Regions from separate parts of the Paenibacillus sp. FSL H3-0329 genome, predicted to be linked through region 3. Evidence: riboswitches for the same ligand, from Rfam matches in the RefSeq annotation. Region 3 holds a riboswitch; each other region holds the start of a gene.
The links. A riboswitch is a leader RNA that binds a small molecule or an ion and turns the genes downstream of it on or off. The one in region 3 is predicted to bind cyclic di-AMP.
Positions count from the first base shown of each region.

Region 1: another riboswitch for cyclic di-AMP. It lies ahead of NSQ66_RS10950 (KamA family radical SAM protein); the one in region 3 lies ahead of NSQ66_RS02600 (hypothetical protein).
Region 2: another riboswitch for cyclic di-AMP. It lies ahead of NSQ66_RS00545 (C40 family peptidase); the one in region 3 lies ahead of NSQ66_RS02600 (hypothetical protein).

Region 1 is NZ_CP150150.1:2,546,799-2,550,073, reverse strand. Features, by position in the region: gene NSQ66_RS10955 (AraC family transcriptional regulator) at 1-1,168, shown strand, start outside; cyclic di-AMP (ydaO/yuaA leader) riboswitch at 1,217-1,358, shown strand; gene NSQ66_RS10950 (KamA family radical SAM protein) at 1,499-2,665, shown strand; gene NSQ66_RS10945 (YafY family protein) at 2,808-3,275, shown strand, end outside.
Region 2 is NZ_CP150150.1:113,231-116,505, reverse strand. Features, by position in the region: one part of gene NSQ66_RS00550 (IS3 family transposase) at 1-376, shown strand, start outside; one part of gene NSQ66_RS00550 (IS3 family transposase) at 376-1,340, shown strand; cyclic di-AMP (ydaO/yuaA leader) riboswitch at 1,560-1,698, shown strand; gene NSQ66_RS00545 (C40 family peptidase) at 1,756-2,184, shown strand; cyclic di-AMP (ydaO/yuaA leader) riboswitch at 2,547-2,689, shown strand; gene NSQ66_RS00540 (C40 family peptidase) at 2,734-3,186, shown strand.
Region 3 is NZ_CP150150.1:580,171-583,445, forward strand. Features, by position in the region: gene NSQ66_RS02590 (hypothetical protein) at 63-515, opposite strand; gene NSQ66_RS02595 (hypothetical protein) at 556-1,077, opposite strand; gene NSQ66_RS02600 (hypothetical protein) at 1,092-1,646, opposite strand; cyclic di-AMP (ydaO/yuaA leader) riboswitch at 1,715-1,879, opposite strand; cyclic di-AMP (ydaO/yuaA leader) riboswitch at 2,299-2,488, shown strand; gene NSQ66_RS02605 (hypothetical protein) at 2,666-3,157, shown strand.

The sequences.
Region 1 (3,275 bases), 2.0 Mb from region 3:
TCCTACGGAATCCGTAGAAAAGACCATAACATTCATTCAGGAGCATTATACAGAGAGTATCACCGTGAAGCAGTTGGCTGAACGGGCGGGGATATCGATCTGGCAGTATACACCGATCTTTCAACAGCTTACGGGTAAAAAGCCGCTTGAATACCTGACGGATCTGCGTATTAATCATTCCAAACGATTCCTGCAGGAATCGACTGAACCACTGCGGGAAATCGCCAGACTGGTCGGCTTCTCGGATGAATACTATTTCAGCCGCCGCTTTCGGCAAAAAACAGGAGTTACACCCGGACAATATGCACATCAGCAAGGTCGTAAGCTTACCGTCAAGGATTGGACGGGTCATGAGGTGGAAATTCCTGAACGAGCGAAACGTATTGTCTATCATGGCGAGACACTTGGCGACCTTCTCGCGTTAGGTGTAAAGCCTATCGGTGGAGATGAAGCATTCGCCCGGAACAGCGTCTATAAACATCGACTTAAGAAGCTCGCCAACGTCGGGTTTCCACTGGACCCGCAGTTGACCGCTTCCCTAAACCCAGATTTGATCATTTTGGCAAATAGTGATGAAAGAGCCTACAGAGCAGTTTCTGGTATCGCTCCGACACTCACCTTTGATTCATTTGCGCCTCTCGACAACCGAATGCGGACATTAGGCAGTTGGCTAGGTAAACAGCGCGAAGCGGAAGCATGGCTGGAGTCATTCACAATCAAAAACGCAGCCATGTGGCAGCAGCTTTACTCGACAACTCTCCAAGTTGGAGAAACCGCCTCTGCTTTGGTCTATGATCATGGAGATCATCTATATGCTATGGGAATGTCCGGATTCTCCACTGCGCTTTATGCCCCATGTGGTTTACAACCGACCGAAGAGATTCAGGCCATATTGGACGAAGAGTTAGGGTTCGCCGAAGTGGATCCAACACGACTGCCTGCCTACGCCGGAGATCATATCTTCATGTTCATTCCGGAACGCAAAGACTCGCGAGCTGCAATGGAACGACTACTAGACAGTTCACTTTGGAACAGTCTCCCGGCAGTACGTCAGGGACATGTTTATCTGCTCGACGGAAGCAAATGGAACTCCAGTGATGCGTTAACCCGGGAGAAGCTGCTAACGTTGTTGCCTAAACTACTCGGCGGAAGTAGCGCTAGCAATTGAAGGTGAATCTAGGATTCTCTTTTGACTTTTCAAAACTTCATAGGGTATACTTTATCTACGCTTAATTTCCAACTTTTACAGTTGAAAAGCGGGGGAACCAGTTAATTGGGGCGAATCATTGAGCATTAGAATGTAGGGTACCATCTTACCCGAGTCCGTCAGCTAACCTCGTCAGCAGTGGATGGGTCTGCTTTTCATGTTATTTACATAACCAGAGACCCTTGCTAAGGGTCTCTTTTTGTGCTTTTTTTGGACCCTGCTGGCAGTAGATTGGCCTTTGACACTAAGGCTCCCTCATTTCTCACACTACGAGACAAAGGAGAGATGTACGTGCAAAAGGTAAAGTACTTCACGGATATTAACAAAATAGCTATGTTGTCTGAGCTGGAAAAAGAGAATCTGAAAGAAATTACAGAAAAATTTGTTTTTCGTGTAAATGACTACTATCTGTCTTTGATTAACTGGGATGATCCAGAAGATCCCATCCGTAAGCTGGTTATTCCTAACGAAGGTGAACTGCTGGAGTATGGGCGCTGGGACGCCTCCGATGAGGACACGAATTATGTGGTACCTGGTTGTCAGCACAAGTATAGAACCACTGCACTACTGATTGTATCCGAGGTCTGCGGGGCTTATTGCCGCTACTGTTTCCGTAAGCGTCTGTTTCGAAATGACGTGAAAGAGGCGATGGCTGATGTCTCTCCGGGCTTGGAGTATATCGCAAAGAATCCGGAGATTAACAACGTACTTCTTACGGGCGGGGACAGTTTAATTCTCTCCACACCGAAGCTAAGATCCATTATTGAAAATCTAAGAAGCATTGAGCATGTTAAAATCATTAGACTAGGTTCGAAGATACCCGTATTTAATCCGATGCGGATCTCTGAAGACGAAGAGCTGCTGGAGCTGATTCGTACTTACTCTACCGAAGACAAACGAATCTATGTTATGGCGCACATCAATCATCCTCGTGAAATCACACCTGAAGCCAAAAAAGCATTTAAAGCTCTCCACAACGCAGGGGCAATTGTCGTAAATCAGACTCCCATCCTCAAAGGCATCAACGATGATCCCATTATTTTAGGGGAACTACTGGACCGACTTTCATGGGCTGGCGTTACACCCTACTACTTCTTTGTGAACCGGCCCGTTGCCGGAAACCGGGATTTCGTATTACCGCTCGAGCAAGTCTATCAAATTGTAGAAGAAGCCAAAGCTAGAACCTCAGGACTTGGCAAAAGAGTACGCTTATCCATGAGCCACACCTCAGGAAAAATAGAAATTCTCGCCATTGATAACGGGAAAGCCTATCTCAAATACCATCAATCCAGAGATCAGGAATACGGAAAATTCATGATTCTAGATTGTCCAAAGGACGCCGAATGGTTCGATGACCTGCCTGGGAATGAGCAATATTGGACCCCACCTGTGAAAAAAAACGATGCTATTATTTCTGTTAATCATTTATCAGAGCCTGCGGATTTAATCTATAAATAAATTAATCGGCTCTGTCAGACTCTGTCATAGGATATTACTTCATCACCAACAACAAAACTCCTCCCTCCCAAAATTAGCCCGAAAAAATCTATGATATAATCACGCTGTAACACGAAATGGACTAATGGGTGGGAATGCACACATGAAATTGGAACGATTGATTTCTATGATCTACAAGCTATTGAACCACGAAGTTTTATCTGCCTCCAAGCTGGCTGAAGAGTTTCAGGTTTCCCAGCGAACGATCTATAGGGATATCGATGTGATTTGTGCCGCTGGTATCCCGGTCGTATCATATCAGGGAACTAAAGGTGGATATGGCATCATGGACGGATATAAAATGGATAAAAGCCTGCTCCGTTCGTATGATGTCACTTCTCTGATTACTGTACTTAACAGTCTTTCTTCCGTGTTTGAAGATGAACATACGCAAAGAACCATTGAACGGCTGCAAACGATTGGAACGGAGCCACAGACCTCTAGTCTCGCGGTGGATCTTGAAACCCGGCGTACGGATCCTGACGCACTTCCTCTTTTACGTGCGGCTATAGCGGAACGAAATGTTGTCCGTTTTGATTACATCAGTGTAAAAAATGAACGTACAACCCGT
Region 2 (3,275 bases), 470 kb from region 3:
ACAAGAGGAAGCTCAAGGATATTCAACGAAAATGAGATCAAACAACTAGAGAACAATCCAAATGTAGAGAACGTGACGGAAAAGAGTATTACCTATTCACCAACGTTTAAGTTGGCTGCGGTTAAGGCCTATAAGGAAGGCCAAGCCCCAATGGAGATCTTCCTTAGCGCAGGATTTAACCTAGATATTATCGGTCGCAAGAAGCCTAAGCATTGCCTAACCCGTTGGCGTAATACATATAATGCTCTGGGAGAGGCTGGACTACTAGAGGAACAACGAGGAAAAGGATCCCCGGGCAGACGACCGACAGGGGAACTTTCTACCGAGGAAAAGTTAAAACGTGCAGAAGCACGAATCAAGCTTCTGGAGATGGAGAACGACTTCTTAAAAAAGCTGGAGGCGCTCGAAAAGCAGAAGATGCAGAGGAAACGTTGACCCCCTCCGAGCGCTACGAAATTATTAACCAAACGATACGTAAGCACGGTCTGCAGCGAATGACGCGTTATTTGTGTAAGCTAGCTTGTGTGAGCTTAAGCGGATATTACCGTTGGCAAGTCGCTGAGGAAGCAAGACAGTTGCGAGAGAAGGCAGACGAACGAGACGCTTTCCTTATCAAGAAACACTATGACGCTTTGAATGGTAAAGCTGGAGCATTGGTCGTGAAGATGTGGCTGGAACGGGAGAATGGTATCATCATGAATCATAAAAAGATTCGAAGATTAATGCGAAAATATAAGCTTGTTGCTACGATCCGGCAAGCAAATCCCTATCGCAAGATGGCAAAAGCCACACAAGAGCACCAAACATGTCCCAACCTACTCAAGCGCCAGTTTGACCAAGGAGAGCCTGAGAAAGTGCTGCTGACGGATATTACCTATATGCATTATGGTAATGGACAATGTGCTTATTTATCCGTGGTGAAAGACGGGGCTACGAGACAAATTTTAGCTCACTACCTCTCTTCTTCATTGGCTATGCCAATTGTAGAACGAACACTGGAGAAACTACTTGAACGACTGGATGGCAATATTCATCCAGAAGCCCTTTTGCATTCGGATCAAGGAATGCACTATACTCACCCTAGATTCCGCCTTCTCGTACGCGAAGCTGGGTTTACACAGTCCATGTCACGGAAAGGGAACTGCTGGGATAACGCCGCCATGGAGAGCTTTTTTGGCCATCTGAAGGATGATTTGGAGTACAAGACATGTATGACTCTCTTGGAATTACGAACAAAGGTTGATGACTATATCGCCTACTATAACTCCGAGCGATATCAATGGACATTAAAAAAGATGACTCCCGATGAATTCAGGAGTCACCTATTAATTGCTTCTTAAAGGTCTTCTTTTTTCAACTTTCCACAAATACGGTCACAGTTCAATTCAGGAGCTGGGACTTTTTCTCATTACGGATAACTTAAGAGTATTTGCAAAATCGTAAAAGCTCTGTTACAATAAGTCCTGTGCTATTAGTAACAATTTTGTAATCAATTGAAACGATTCCTACATAACTAAATGTATTTATCGTAAGTGTAACTGTCGAAACGTCATTCTCTGGTGCTTAACACGCCTAATTCCTTTGCACCGGGAAGTGGGGGAACCATATTTTGGGTGAATTGATCTCGCTTTACAGGGATCATAGGGAATCTTCTACCGAACCCTTAAGCTAACCTCGCAGGCCTTGGAAGGAGTGCATCTTTTGAAAAGACATAATTTAAGAAAAAAATGCGTCGCTGCGGCGCTAGGACTTGTAATGGCATTATCTATTGGTGGAGGAAGCGCCTTTGCCGACTCTAAAATGGACTCTGTAATCTCAAAGACTATTGGAGTTGCCTATAAAACCGGAGGTACAAGCACTGCCGGATTTGATTGCTCTGGATTTACAAAGTATGTATTCAAGAATGTGGGTCTTACTTTACCTCGTACATCAAAAGCTCAATATAGCGTTGGAACTGCTGTATCCAAAAGCAATCTGCGTTCTGGTGATCTAGTGTTCTTTAACACACTTGGCAATGGAGTATCCCATGTCGGCATTTATGTTGGAAACGGAAAATTCGCACAATCGTCCTCTTCGCGTGGAGTGACCATCACTTCACTCAGTCAGGCCTACTGGGCCAATCGTTATGTTGGCGCTAAAAGAGTAATGAGTACTTCAGCTTATCAAGCTGTAGCCTTCGATTGAAACCTTCCTCACAACTATAACCTCACAATTACAACTATATGAACCTGAATCTGATTATGCCCGTAATCAAATTCGGGTTTTTCTTTATTCCATAATATATTTTTACACTATTAGAGCCCAATTGAAACACGTTTATTTGATAAAAATTGCAATTATATTAAAAATTAGGTCATTATTAACGCTTACATATGCCTTTCTACCGTAAAAATGCCAATTTTTCTGCATTAATATGTTAAAAACGATTGCCAAGCGGCTTTCTGTTTGTTACAATTAGCGCAGTGAGATTTTAGTAACATTTTTGTAATCATTAAGTTGTTATTTACAAAGGTTTTGTCATGTATTGATTACAAGCTAATCCTAATCAACAGTATGAGCCGAGTTTCCTAACTATTAGGAAAACGGGGGAACCAACTTTGGGTGAATTGACCTCCATTATATAGAGGGGTCATAGGGGACCTTCAACCGAACCCTTAAGCTAACCTCGTAGGCATTTGGAAGGGGTATACACTTTTGAAGAAGAAGTTAGCAGCAGCAGTACTAAGCTTTTCCATCATCCTCACCATCGGAGCAGGAAGCGCTTTCGCAGATTCCAAAATGGATAAAGTGATTGACAAGGCCATCGGTACTAAATACGTATCCGGCGGTATATCCACTAACGGATTTGATTGCTCCGGATTTACAATGTATGTGTTTGATAAGATTGGCATTAACCTTCCACACCAATCAGGTTCCCAATATCAAATGGGCACAGCAATCTCCCGTGATGATATAAGAGCCGGAGACCTTGTATTCTTCAATACAAGTGGCAAAGGTGTCTCCCATGTCGGCATTTATGTCGGTGAAGGTAAGTTCGCACACGCTTCTACCTCACGCGGTGTTACGATTAGCTCTCTGAGTGATAGCTACTACGTGAAACGCTACGTTGGTGCCAAGCGCATTATGAGCACAGACGCTTACCAATCGGTTGCTGCTGAATCGGAAGACAATGATGATGTGCAATAAATAACGTACATAGGCTCTTTTCCAAGGTACTCTTGGAGGAGAGCTTGTTTTTTTGTCTTATTACTTATTTACCCCTCTCATAATTTGTA
Region 3 (3,275 bases):
AAGGCTCCTGAGTCCGTTAGATGCTTCATGCGCTTAAAGATCGTCTGAATTCTAGTCAGTGACTAAATTATAGAAAGATTTGCGCTCGTTCGTATATCCGCTTGGTCGGTCATCTGCTCCCGTACAGCTCTAAGCTGTGCTTTCAGTGCAGGAACACTTTTTTGCAGAATAATGCTTATTTGAGAAAGAGGCAGCTTTAAGCCGTACCACAATACCTTCACAAGCTGTTCCTCCCAAGGTAATCCCTTAGCCGATAGAAGAGAGCGCCGGGCAAAAGAATCAGCACACTGGCGAATACAAGTGCGGTAAGCGTGGATAGAGAATAACTGAGGGTCGAAGTTATCCTGACGATATATTTTATGAAGCTCTGTGAAGGTGCGGATAGTAACCTTGTCTGCCTCATTAGATTGTTCTAATAACATGGAACTGAGTACGTAGACTTCATTAGTATACTTTTGAACACACTCTGCAAATTTAGCACTGTAGGTGGACACGGGAGGTAAGGGGTCAGGCATGGTGAACACGATCCTTTCAGAATGAGAGATTTGCTTGAATCTATAATATAGAAAAGTAAGAGATGGATTTATTGATAAGATCGGCGGTGTCTGGTTCCGGGCAACTGTGTTTCTGCTGGGAGGCAGTGGAAAAAGCTTTGGAAGGTTTGTAGTAGAGCCGTTCACTTCTGGAATTGCTCCCCCCAGCTGCAACACTGTACAGACGCCCTTGCTGAATATGCCCAGCCAAGGATTTACCCTGGAGCTTGGCCTTTAAATCCTGCAAAGCACCCTGAACTAGCTCAAGCTTAACCTGCTCCCAATCTGAACCTTCGCGGCGGACCTTATCCAGCGCTTCCTCAAGACGGCAATGACAGATAGCCCGTAAAAAAGAACTCCATTTAATGAGATCGAAATTTTTGGTGTTGGCAGAGATTAGACAAGCCCCCCAACTGCAACCTCCCTTACAGGTGAGCTTCAGAATACCATAACGGCAGCCTTCAGCCCCTTCCATTCCATAGTGAATAGGCTCGGGTTCATCCAATACAAATACTTCAATGCGGGATAGTCTGCGCTGGTCCATAGTAGGGTTCCTCCTTAGATTTCCAAAAGCTTTAAGTCTACCTGATGAGTGACACTAGCCTTTTCTACACAGGCGAGCATTTCCATTTTATTCTCACAGACTGCGGTATGCTCTAGCCATAGTCGGAACTTCTCTTTCCGTATAACAGATAGATGTAAGGGAAAGGTGCTGCGGGATCTCAAGACATACCAACCGGCGCTTACATCTTTCCAAGGCTCCTTGAAGGCTGTAAACCACGGGAGTTTTTGATGCGATGACCAATCCTGCTGCTGTTGTTGTTCTCGAATTTTTTTATATATTTCATATACAATCTTAGAGTCTAAACAGTCTTTACAAGAAGAAGGTGTACTGAATTGGCGAAGGGCTTGGATCTGGTTCTGGCCAAATGCATAACCTACAATGTACCTGTGATTATTTTCTTCGAACCACAAGGCCCCGAAACAAACGTAATTTAGACTTATCGGCTCAAGCAGCCCTTGATGTATCCCTAAATAATAGTGCTTCAAAACATTCACCCCATCCAGCGTGCTATCACCTAATAGGCTCAGGTAACGCAAAAACCGCAGCAAGAGGAGGACCTCTGCTGCGGTTTTGGATTACAGGCAGATATACCTGGGCCAAAGCGTGGCGGATCAAGGGTCTCTCTCTTTACGCTTACGAGGTTAGCTGTCGGATTCGGACGGTGAGAGTCGCCCTACCTATTGAGACTTACGCAGTCTCCTTTGGATTCACCCCAAGTAGGCCAGGTGGCCTGATGGTTCCCCCGTTCCCTGCGAATGCAGGAACTCAGCGTTGATTGTTTTTCATGAATTAGATTCAACCCGAATCATACTCTTTTCAAGATTTTCTGTAAAAAACGGAAAATGTTCTTTTAGAGCGATTTTAACCATATCCTGCCGACTACGACTGAAAAACGAGGTAAATAGGTATTTATGGCGTGTTATCGCGCCTCTTTCTCGCTCAACCTCAGCTTCTTGCGTTTCTACCTATAAAGGGAATTTGCAGTATTTTCGCTCTAAAAAGGTGAATAAAATCACATGGGTTATAGATAGCGATTAAACGCTCGAAACTCGAGTAAACAAGAGATATAGAGAGATTAGATATCAAGTAAGCGCTATCTAATGGGAAAATAGTTTTTAATTTGCATTATTTTGGCATCATTCAGGTTTTACAAGTCTTCGTGCATAAGAGTATGATTACTCCTGTTTCAACGACAATCGAATATTTGATCCGCTTAATTTCCGATAAGGAAAGCGGGGGAACCAACAATCGGCAGCCGATGTGAGAGTCGGAAGCTGATTATGGGGTGAATCCTGTAGAGGGTGCGAGTGAGCTCGCATCTATACAGGTAGGGCGACTCTCACCGCCCGAATCCGACAGCTAACCTCGTAAGCGTATGGAGAGAGGATGAGTGCAATGTGACCGCTAGCGAGCCACAGAGGAGATCCTTTGTGGCTTTTTGCTGTGCTCTTAGAAGCAAAGCATTTATGGAGGCCTCCCCCAAGAGGTCGCTAAATTCATCATTAGCGGTATTTGTAAGGCAGCGTCTAATGACGTGACACAACCGAGCTTTAGGTTGTGCCCGAAAATGACGATAGGTCAACATCCTTTCGGAGATTTTCGTTGCCTCCTTGTTGTAAATGAGCAGGAGGAGAAAAAAGAGATGACGGATCAGAATGAATATGTGCTTGTATGTGCGCCTACAAAGGCGGGAGAACATTTCATTAAACTTCTGAAGTTCAGGGGTATTAAGATGGCGGGATTAACCAACAATCTGGCTGAGAAAGCTTTACTAGAGGAGCTCGGAATCGAGCAGGTTATTCTAGTGGATACCCGCCATCAGAGCACTTGGTTTCGCCCATCGTTCCCGGTAGGCAGGGTATATCTGTTTGAGAGCAGCTTTCCGCTTTGCTGCCGCTATATTCAGATGTGCCGTACCTGGACGACACAGCCAATTTTTGTGATTACAAGTTCTATAAATCCTAGATTGGTCTATAAAAGACTTGGTGCGAGCTATGTAATCTATTCCCATAGTGGTGATGCTGATTTTCTAATCGATAGATCACCTCATCAAGGATAATGGAAGGAGTGCGGAAGATATGATGGATCTGTATATGGTGGCTTCGTTAGCTGTAATTTACGGGTTATTTTATGGCTTTATGCGCTGGTGCGCAGGTGTAGTTGAGGATACGGGGAGG